2 regions of the Alteromonas sp. McT4-15 genome follow, and region 1 is predicted to be linked to the other one. Evidence: predicted binding sites of a transcription regulator. Region 1 holds the regulator's gene; the other holds the start of a gene.

Region 1 (5,124 bases):
TGATGGTGTTGATGAAAACGGCGTTATGAACATTGCAATGGCACTAGAAATGCGTTCGGAGCACCCGATAGCCAAAGCATTTATTACCAAGAGCGAACCAGGCAGCCAACCGCCACATCAAGTAGAACAATTTACTGTTACACCAGGGGGTGGTATCACCGGTGTAATAAATAACGCACAATTTATGATGGGAAGTGCATCATTTGTAGAAGTCGACACTGCGCTTGTTCCAATAAACGCAAACGTGTATCTCACTGTTAACGGGAAGCTTTTAGGGGCATTTGAGGTCAGTGATACGTTACGAAAAGACACCAAAACCACCCTTAATGCCCTTGGGAAGCATAACTCACTTATTGTGCTTAGCGGTGATACCCAACACAATGTAGATACCCTATCACAGCACCTTCCCATACAGCTTGCAAAAGGTGGTCTTACTCCTGAAGATAAGTTTCACGAAGTACAGGCAATGCAAGCCAGCGGAAAAAAAGTGATGATGATGGGGGATGGTATTAATGATGCACCGGTCTTAGCTAGCGCCGATGTGGCTATAGCGGTGGGTAATGCAACGGATGTAGCGAAAACCGCCGCCGATGTTATCTTACTTGGCGATCAGTTACTTTCTGTTCCAGAGTTAATTACCACCGCCAAGCAAGTAAAACAAAAAATTAGGCAAAATATTGGCTGGTCTGTAGGTTACAACATTCTGATTCTACCATTTGCTGTATCTGGTTTGCTTTCGCCTTGGATGGCTGTGGTAGGCATGTCACTAAGTTCTATTATTGTGGTGACAAACTCAACCCGACTATTGAGTAAGTAGCATGAGCATTATTTACGTCCTTATACCCATCGCCATCATTATCGTGGCCGTCGCTATCGTTATTTTCTTTTGGGCTGTAAAGTCCAATCAGTTTGAAGACCTCGATCGTCAAGGCTACAGTATTTTGTTTGATGATGATCTGTCGCCAGAGGAAAAACAACTTGCAGAACAACGTAAGAAACTGCAAGAAAAAGAAGAATTAACTCACTTATCTAAACACACGAACACAGCGAAAACATCAGTCAATCAACCTGAAAACGAGACTCATGGAAGGCATTAATTACTTTTCTGCCTTTCTTATTGGCCTCGCAGGCGGCGTTCACTGTGTAGGAATGTGTGGGGGTATTGTAACCGCACTACGAATGGTTACCCCCAAAGGCATTTCCCCCTTCCCCTATACACTGACTTATAATATTGGGCGCATTGTGAGTTATACCATCGCAGGCGGTATAACTGGTTTTTTTGGAAAAATTGCCGCTGATTATATTCCCCTCGCGAATTATGCACTTTCACTGATTAGCGGCATCATGCTACTGCTATTGGCATGCTATCTCGGGCAGTGGTATACCGGCTTAACCAAACTAGAACGGTTGGGCAACGGAATATTTAAAAAAATACAGCCTTACTCTAAACGTTTTTTACCATTTAGGACGCCGCTGAGCGCCTTTCCCTACGGCTTTATTTGGGGATGGTTACCGTGCGGGTTAGTGTATTCGACATTAACATGGTCATTGGCTTCTGGCAGTGCCTTGCAAGGTAGCGCAATTATGTTCTTCTTTGGGTTAGGCACATTGCCTACACTGATTGCGACAAGCTTGGGTAGCCAATGGTTGATCTCAGGATTTAAAAACATATTGGTTAGACAAGGGATCGCGAGCATAATGGCTATATATGCTGTTTATCTGATTTATCGCGCAATCGCCTAAATCTTGCGGTATCATAACAAAGTAAACCCTGTAATTTGTGAGTTAGTATTTATGAGCAAAGGAAGCCAATTCTCTATACATTGTCAAAACTGCAGTTTCAGTCATTTATGTCTACCAGTGGCATTGAATAAGACAGAAATTGAGTCTCTTGATGACATTATTGAGCGTAAAAAACCACTCCATAAGGGCGATACGCTTATCCAAACTGGCGATACCTTTCGTTCACTCTTTGCTGTTCGCACAGGCTCATTTAAGTCTTTTGTTACAAACAAAGAAGGTGAAGAGCAGATAACAGGTTTTCACTTTCCTGGCGATATCATAGGCTTTGATGCACTACGTGAAAATCAGCATCAAAGCTACACGCAGGCTCTTGAAACTGCAATGGTGTGCGAACTTCCCTACGAAACGTTAGATGAAATGTCAGTACAATTTCCAAAACTTCGTCACCAGATTATGAGCTTCATGAGTGCGGAAATTAAGCAAGATCACGATATGATTATGCTGTTAAATAAACGCACAGCCCAAGAACGTCTCTTATATTTCATCTCGCATTTGTCTCAACGTTTTGAAGAACGTGGTTTTTCACACAGAGAGTTTCACTTAACGATGACACGTAATGAAATAGGTAACTATTTAGGTTTGACTATCGAAACGATAAGTCGCCTGTTAAGTCGCTTCCAAAAAGACGGTATTATCAAGGTAGATGGCAAGCTTATTACTATTTTAGATTTTGATCGACTTAGTACAAAACTAGAAGCGCTTAACGGTCCCAGCGTTGTGTGTAACGGTTAGGAACCCTAATCAACAACTGATAACAAGATTAAGATTGGCGCTTTGAAAGCGCCTTTTTTATTTATTGATCTAAAACAACTAACGTTTTTAGTATTGTCGTTTACACTTACCTTAAGCGTCCAACTTATTTATAAAACTAAATACTAAGCTTTTGTTTATAAGGGGTAGTTATGATTGAGTACAAACGCATCCTTGCTGTTGTTGATGCCGAGCGAGACAACCAACCTGCCTTAAGCAGGGCCTACGAATTAGCGTCAAAATTGGGCGCTTCAGTAACAGCCATGATGGTGGTATACGATCTCTCTTATGACATGACCACTATGCTTAGCCCTGATGAAAGAGAGTCAATGCGCGACGCCGTCACTAACGAACACGCCAAATGGCTATCAGGAGAGCTTCACAAGCAAGGCTATGGAGAAACTGATATTGTTGTTGAGTGGAATAATCGCGCCTATGAATCAATTATTCATTATGCCTTGGACAATCAAATCGATTTAGTGGTTAAAGCAACTAAGAAACATGATGACTTGGCATCCGTTATATTTACGCCCACAGACTGGCACCTGATGCGTAAATGCCCTCGTCCAGTATTATTGGTAAAAGAGCACGATTGGCCAGAAGGTGGCGAAATTATTGCTGCTGTAAACGTAGGTACTGAAGACGACGAACATGCTGCGCTCAATGATAAAATTACCGTTATTGCCAACGACTATGCGTCGCTTTTAAAAGGGAATGTCAATCTTGTTAACAGCTACCCTTCTACACCGCTAAATATTGCTATTGAAGTCCCTGAGTTCGACCCTGACACTTATCATGATGCGGTTAAGCAACACCACCAGAATGAAATGCGCGCCCATGCACTTAAATATGGTGTACCTGATAATAAATGCGTAGTTAAAGAAGGATTGCCAGAAAAGGTTATCCCCATGGTTGCAAAAGACATTGACGCAGAACTCGTTATCATCGGCACAGTTGGCAGAGTTGGCATTTCAGCCGCTTTGATTGGTAATACTGCAGAACATGTTATCGATGAACTGAACTGCGATGTGTTGGCACTCAAGCCCGACGGTTTTGTATCACCGTTGGCAAACTAAGTGCTGTGCAAAGTAGGATGTCATTATTTTGAACGAACAAGAACTCTGAACGAACAATAGCGAATAAATTAACGTGCGCAGGCATGGTTTCGAAAAGGTGCTTTATTGTATAATGTGCTTTTTATTACAAACCAAGCTAGTTAATTATGAGTCTAGGCACAAATGGTGCTGATGCGGCGCCTCTAAATGCGACGCAAAGTAAGCAAAAGTACAACTTCAACAAACTTCAAAAACGCCTTCGCCGAAATGTGGGTAAAGCCATTGGCGATTTTGGAATGATTGAAAATAATGACAAGGTAATGGTGTGCCTATCAGGCGGTAAAGACAGTTACACCATGCTCGACATTCTTTTATTCTTAAAGAAGATTGCGCCTATTCACTTTGATATTGTTGCCGTAAACCTAGACCAGAAACAGCCCGGTTTCCCGGAGCATATTTTGCCTGAGTATCTAGATAGCATTGGTGTCGATTACAAAATCGTCGAAGAAGACACCTATTCAATTGTTAAAGATAAAATTCCTGAAGGTAAAACAACCTGCTCACTTTGCTCTCGTTTGCGTCGCGGTATTTTGTATCGCACTGCGAAAGAATTAGGAGCAACTAAAATTGCACTTGGCCATCACCGTGATGACATGCTAGAAACCTTCTTTTTAAATATGTTTCATGGCGGTAAACTAAAATCGATGCCACCAAAGCTTGTTAGCGACAACGGTGAACACATTGTTATTCGCCCACTAGCCTATTGCACTGAAAAAGATATCGAAAAATATTCTCAGGCAGCAGAGTTTCCTATCATTCCGTGTAACCTATGCGGTTCACAAGAGAACCTACAGCGCCAGAATATTAAAGCCATGTTGCAAGATTGGAATCGTCGCTTTCCAGGTCGTATCGAATCTATGTTCAGGGCGCTACAAAACGTGGCACCTTCACACTTGGTAGACAGCAATTTATACGATTTTAAATCAATTACTACGCAAGATGGCCCGGTAGAAGATGGCGATATCGGTTTTGATCAACCCTCTTTTAATACAAGTGCAGATGAGAGCGCACTAGATAGTGACAACACTATCGAAGTAGTCAATATAATGGAACCGCGATAAATGAAAATAGGACTTGCGTTAGGTGCTGGTGCAGCAAGAGGCTGGACCCATATCGGTATTATAAAAGCACTGGAAAAACTCGGTGTTAAGATAGATGTCGTTGCAGGGTGCTCTATCGGCGCATACGTCGGTGCTGCCTACGCAAGTGGAAAATTGGATGAGTTACAAGAATGGGCGTGCTCGCTAAGCGACTGGCAAGTGCTGGCGCTAATGGGTGTAGGTCTTCGACGTGGTGGAATTGCCAGCGGCCAAAAGGTGTTTGATAAGCTGTCTAACGAGTTTTGTGTTGAAAACTACGAAGATATGCTAAAACCTTTCGCAGCAGTAGCAACCGATTTGTATTCGGGCCGCGAAGTCGTGTTTAACTCTGGTCCTATTGGCGACACAATTCAGGC
Region 2 (5,124 bases), on a different contig from region 1:
ACTGTTCGAAGAGCCTGATGGCGTATTGCATTAAATTAAAATCTGCCGTCGCGCTTTTTGTGTTTAACTAAGTGCGCTGCCAATGGTAGTGCACTTAAGGTTCTTATGTCGAAAATAGACCATTCTTTGTTTTCCGCTCACGAGCATGCACTAGAGGATAACTTTGGTGATTGTCCTGATTGTGGTAAACCGCTGCATATTAAAAATAGTAAATCAGGTCCGTTCATTGGCTGTACGGGGTATCCAGATTGTCACTTTAGTAAACCGCTTCACGATAAACAAACCACGCTTTTAAAAACACTGGATGGTGTGTCTTGCCCAGAATGTAACGGAACATTGGCCATAAAGAAAGGTCGGTTTGGTATGTTTATTGGCTGTACTAACTTTCCTGATTGCCACCACATAGCACCGATTAAACAACAAGAAGACACGCTTGTTGACTGCCCCAAATGTAAGAAAGGGCATTTAATATCGCGTACTAACAAGTATGGAAAACAGTTTTTTGCATGTAACCATTATCCCCAATGTCGTTATGTGCTAAATTTCACGCCTGTGAACGAAGCCTGTCCACAATGCGGATGGGGAGTGTTGATTGATAAAAAAGGGCAAGTTCAATGCCCACAACCTTCCTGTGGCTTTAAGAAATAACCTGCGCGAAAGCTGAGAAGAACATGTCTGAATTCCACAATGGGAATGCAATTGACTCTGCATCGGATGATGTGAAAGAAAGCGACCCTATTGTCGCTGCCTTCAATGAAGGAAAGTTACTGGTTTATCCTACAGAAGCGGTCATGGGTATAGGGTGCGACCCTGATAATGAAACTGCTGTAAACGCATTATTGGAACTTAAGCAACGTCCAGTAGAAAAGGGCGTTATCTTAGTTGCAGCCAATTATAGTCAGCTTTTACCTTACGTTAATGATAATGCGATTAGGCCAGACAGACGCACTGATATTTTTTCTAGTTGGCCTGGCCCTAATACGTGGTTACTACCAAAATCGGCAACTGCACCGCAGTGGATTACTGGGCAGCATGACAAAATAGCCGTTAGGGTAACCAATCATCCAGTGGTTGTGGCACTTTGCACAAAATTAGGTAAACCTTTGGTGTCAACCAGTGCCAATCTCACAGGACAATCTCCCGCCATAACACTAGAGCAAGCTAAAGCTGTGTTTGCAGAATCCGTGACGTATGTTGAGGGCGAAGTTGGCGGTGCTACAAAACCCAGTGTAATACGAGATGGCGATACAGCAGAGGTAATACGCCCATGATATCAACAGAGCTACTAGACGGAAAAAACGCAAAAGATGTTATTGCACAGGTAAAAGCTTATCTACTCAACTTGCAAGATACTATTTGTCAAACATTAGAGCTTGCCGACGGAAAAGGTCAATTTGTTGAAGACAGCTGGGAACGTGAAGAGGGAGGCGGCGGTCGCTCGCGTGTACTTAAAGACGGTGCGGTTATCGAGCAAGGCGGCGTCAATTTCTCACATGTCTTTGGTAGTCAAATGCCTGCATCCGCAACGGCAAACCGACCAGAGCTAGCAGGCCGTAATTTCCAGGCGATGGGGGTGTCTCTCGTTATTCATCCACATAACCCTTACATTCCCACTTCACATGCAAACGTACGCTTTTTTATTGCAGAAAAAGAGGGAGAGGCACCTATTTGGTGGTTTGGTGGTGGTTTTGACCTAACGCCCTTTTATCCATTTAAAGAAGATGTTGTGCATTGGCATGATACAGCTAAAAAACTCTGTAAGCCATTTGGTGAAGAGGTCTATCCAAAATACAAAAAGTGGTGTGACGATTACTTTTATCTGAAGCATCGAAATGAAACACGTGGTGTTGGCGGTCTTTTCTTTGACGATCTCAATGAGTGGGGATTCGAGCAATCGTTTGCGTTTATGCAAGCCGTGGGTAATGGCTATATTGATGCCTATGTCCCTATCGTGGAGCGCAGAAAACAAGCGCCTTACGGCGAACGGGAGCGTGACTTTCAGCTGTATCGTCGTGGTCGCTACGTAGAGTTTAACTTGGTGTTTGATAGAGGCACTTTGTTTGGTTTGCAAACTGGTGGTAGGACAGAGTCAATTCTTATGTCTATGCCGCCGCTGGCGCGATGGGAGTATTGTTATACACCTGCACCAGGTAGTGCAGAAGCCAAACTAGTCGATTGGCTTAAACCTACACAGTGGTAACTCTCGCGATAATAGTTAACCAATATGCCAGAAACGCCGCAACATAATCATTGCGGCGTTTCTTTTTGATCTATATCAACTTGTATTAGTGTCAGTGTTTCAGTTACTTATGAACTTTGCGCTGGATCAACATTTCACTTCATCAAAAGCGTACAGTGGCGTCATCTTATTTAAACACACGAGAGACACACCATGCGTAAACACACTCTTTCAGCAATTTGCCTTACACTCGCAGCACTTTCTCCACTAGCTAGCGCTCACCAGCAAGGTGACTGGGTTGTGCGCGGCGGCCTAACTACCGTTGCCCCAGATGAGTCATCATCAAATATCATTGCTGGTGGTACTGATCTAGGTGTTGCATTAACGGTTGATAACAATACGCAACTTGGTATTAATGTGGCGTACTTCCTAACAGACAACATCAACCTTGAGTTGTTAGCTGCTACACCTTTCAAACACGATGTGAACTTCTCTGTTTCCGATCCGTTGGGTACGGGTACTCAATTGGGTGAAGTAACACATTTGCCACCATCGTTAACTGCAAACTACTACTTTAACGATGCTAACTCGCCGTTTCAGCCATATGTTGGAGCTGGTGTAAACTATACAATTTTCTTTGACGAAGAGTTTACAGGGGCTAACAGCGATGCTGGCCTTAGCGACTTATCACTAGACAATTCATTTGGACTTACAGCACAAGTTGGAATGGACTACATTGTAGATAAAAAATGGCACGTGAATGCCTCAGTACGTTTCATCGATATTGATACCGACGCAACATTTAAAGTAGGTGAAGCTGATGGCGTTGTGAGCGATATTGAAATTGACCCTTGGGTTTACACTATCTCAGTGGGTTACACATTCTAGTTATTTAATTGCACTACTCATGCGCCATTAAGAGCGTGAACAGTAACAGGGGACTTGCGCGCCAAGAGAGTAATCTCGACAGCGCGCTTTTTTATTTGCTATTAATCATATGCTCTGCAAGTTGATCGAGCGCTTGCAGCAATTGTTGAGCAAGTGCCATATCGTCAACGGTTTGAAACAAAGCCTTGCGCATACAATACATCCACTGATCTTTAAGCACAGGTGTAACAGTAAAGGGTAAGTGCCTAGCACGAAGCCGCGGATGGCCAAACTGTTGCTGAAAGTCATCGGGACCGCCTAACCACAGGCTTAAATACAAAAAGAATACATGTCGAATTCTGTCGAGAGGTTGCGGATGTATAGCCAATAGCTCTTCGGCCATAGGATCGGTTTCCATAATGTCATAGAACGTATTGGAAAGTGCTCTTACTTTCTCTTCTCCACCTATTCGGTAATATGGTGTACTCTTTTTAACATCTTCGCTTTTCTGTTTTGTTTTAAATAAGTCTCGTATTCCCATGAAAAAATTCGCTGTATTCGGAAATCCTATAGCTCAGAGTTTATCACCAACTATCCACCAAATGTTTGCACAACAGGTAGGGGAAGAGATTTCTTATGAAAAAATCCTGGCGCCTGAAGATGGTTTTGTCGAAGCAGCATCAGCATTTCTAGCCCAAGATGCTGCAATAGGGTGCAATGTTACTATGCCGTTCAAATTAGATGCCTATAATTTTGCTCAGGTTGAAGACGCTGCCGCGAATGATGCGAAGGCCGTAAATACGCTCATGAAGACAGCGGATGGAAACGTTTATGGTTTTAACACCGACGGGATTGGTTTAGTGAATGATTTACTTAATAACGGTGTAGCACTAAAAAATAAACACGTTTTACTGTTAGGTGCTGGTGGTGCGGCACGAGGTGTTGTTTCGCCGTTATTTGAAGCCGGTATCGCAAAACTTACTATTGCTAATAGAACGCTAAGCCGTGCAGAGCAGGTGGCCAGTGAAAGTCAGTACAATGAAATAGCGGTAATGACGCTTGAGGACGTAGCGTCGATAACACCACACGTAATCATCAATTCTACTGCAGCAAGTTTAAACGGCGAACTTCCATGCAATATAAATGCAGCGTCCTTAAGTGAGTGTGAAGCGGTGTATGACATGGTTTATAAAAATTCACCGACACCTTTTATGCAAGAAGCAACAAAGTTGGGGGTAACGCAAAGTTTAGATGGGTTAGGTATGTTAGTTGAACAAGCTGCCGCAGCATTTACCATTTGGACAGGCAAAAAACCAAATACTGCCAAGGTAGTAGATAAAGTAAGAGAACTGATAAAGAGCTAGTGGCACGGCTCGTCGGGATATAGCCCAGCAGCGCCACTTATTAAACATTCTTGCAGACAAATAGCGTCCTGAATGCAGAGGTCTAGGCGTCTTCTAAATATTCGTCTTTTAAATTAACGTAATTAATCGCCGACTGTTTTAGAAAGGCAATTTCGCTTTCTTTCAGAGGACGTTTCTTTTGCATTGGGTTGCCTACATAAAGGTATCCGCTTTCAAGACGCTTATTGGGAGGGACTAATGTACCAGCACCGATGAACACATCGTCTTCTACAATAACGCCGTCCATAATAATAGCCCCCATACCAACCAGTATCCGACTGCCAAGTTCACAACCGTGTAGCATGCACTTATGGCCTACCGTCACATCTTCACCAATAATTAATGGAAAGCCCTCGGGGTTTTGTGCTGATTTGCGAGTAACGTGCAGCACGCTACCATCTTGTACATTACTACGGGCACCTATTCTGATTTTGTTTACATCGCCCCTTGCCGCGACAAGGGGCCAAATGCTTGCGTCATCACCTAATACTACATCACCGGCAATGACAGCTGACGGGTCGACATAGCAGTTAGCACCAAGAGTTGGGGTTATCGATTTATAGGTACGTAGGGTCAAAGCATGATTCCTTTTCTATTGATACTTTATTAGTTCTACTATTTTAGGTATCGAAAAATGAATGAGTAAGAGTAATGACAATTACTTTACCACGCTAA

Evidence for each region. The regulator FNR, encoded in region 1, switches genes on or off when oxygen is low (the NO sensors DNR and NnrR bind a similar motif). The targets are predictions, from matches to a motif close to TTGATCTAGATCAA.
Region 2: LHL20_RS13780 (OmpW family outer membrane protein) is a predicted target of FNR. The motif match lies at 2,266-2,279, and genes of this name have one in related genera.

What each region holds. Positions count from the first base shown of each region.
Region 1 is NZ_JAJALG010000044.1:14,570-19,693, forward strand. Features, by position in the region: gene LHL20_RS19035 (heavy metal translocating P-type ATPase) at 1-817, shown strand, start outside; gene ccoS (cbb3-type cytochrome oxidase assembly protein CcoS) at 819-1,097, shown strand; gene LHL20_RS19045 (sulfite exporter TauE/SafE family protein) at 1,084-1,743, shown strand; gene fnr (fumarate/nitrate reduction transcriptional regulator Fnr) at 1,795-2,535, shown strand; gene uspE (universal stress protein UspE) at 2,706-3,629, shown strand; gene ttcA (tRNA 2-thiocytidine(32) synthetase TtcA) at 3,776-4,729, shown strand; gene LHL20_RS19065 (patatin-like phospholipase family protein) at 4,730-5,124, shown strand, end outside.
Region 2 is NZ_JAJALG010000019.1:73,008-78,131, forward strand. Features, by position in the region: gene LHL20_RS13760 (DUF494 family protein) at 1-34, shown strand, start outside; gene LHL20_RS13765 (DNA topoisomerase family protein) at 106-648, shown strand; gene LHL20_RS13770 (Sua5/YciO/YrdC/YwlC family protein) at 672-1,271, shown strand; gene hemF (oxygen-dependent coproporphyrinogen oxidase) at 1,268-2,200, shown strand; gene LHL20_RS13780 (OmpW family outer membrane protein) at 2,393-3,067, shown strand; gene LHL20_RS13785 (group II truncated hemoglobin) at 3,159-3,587, opposite strand; gene aroE (shikimate dehydrogenase) at 3,586-4,410, shown strand; gene LHL20_RS13795 (gamma carbonic anhydrase family protein) at 4,493-5,026, opposite strand.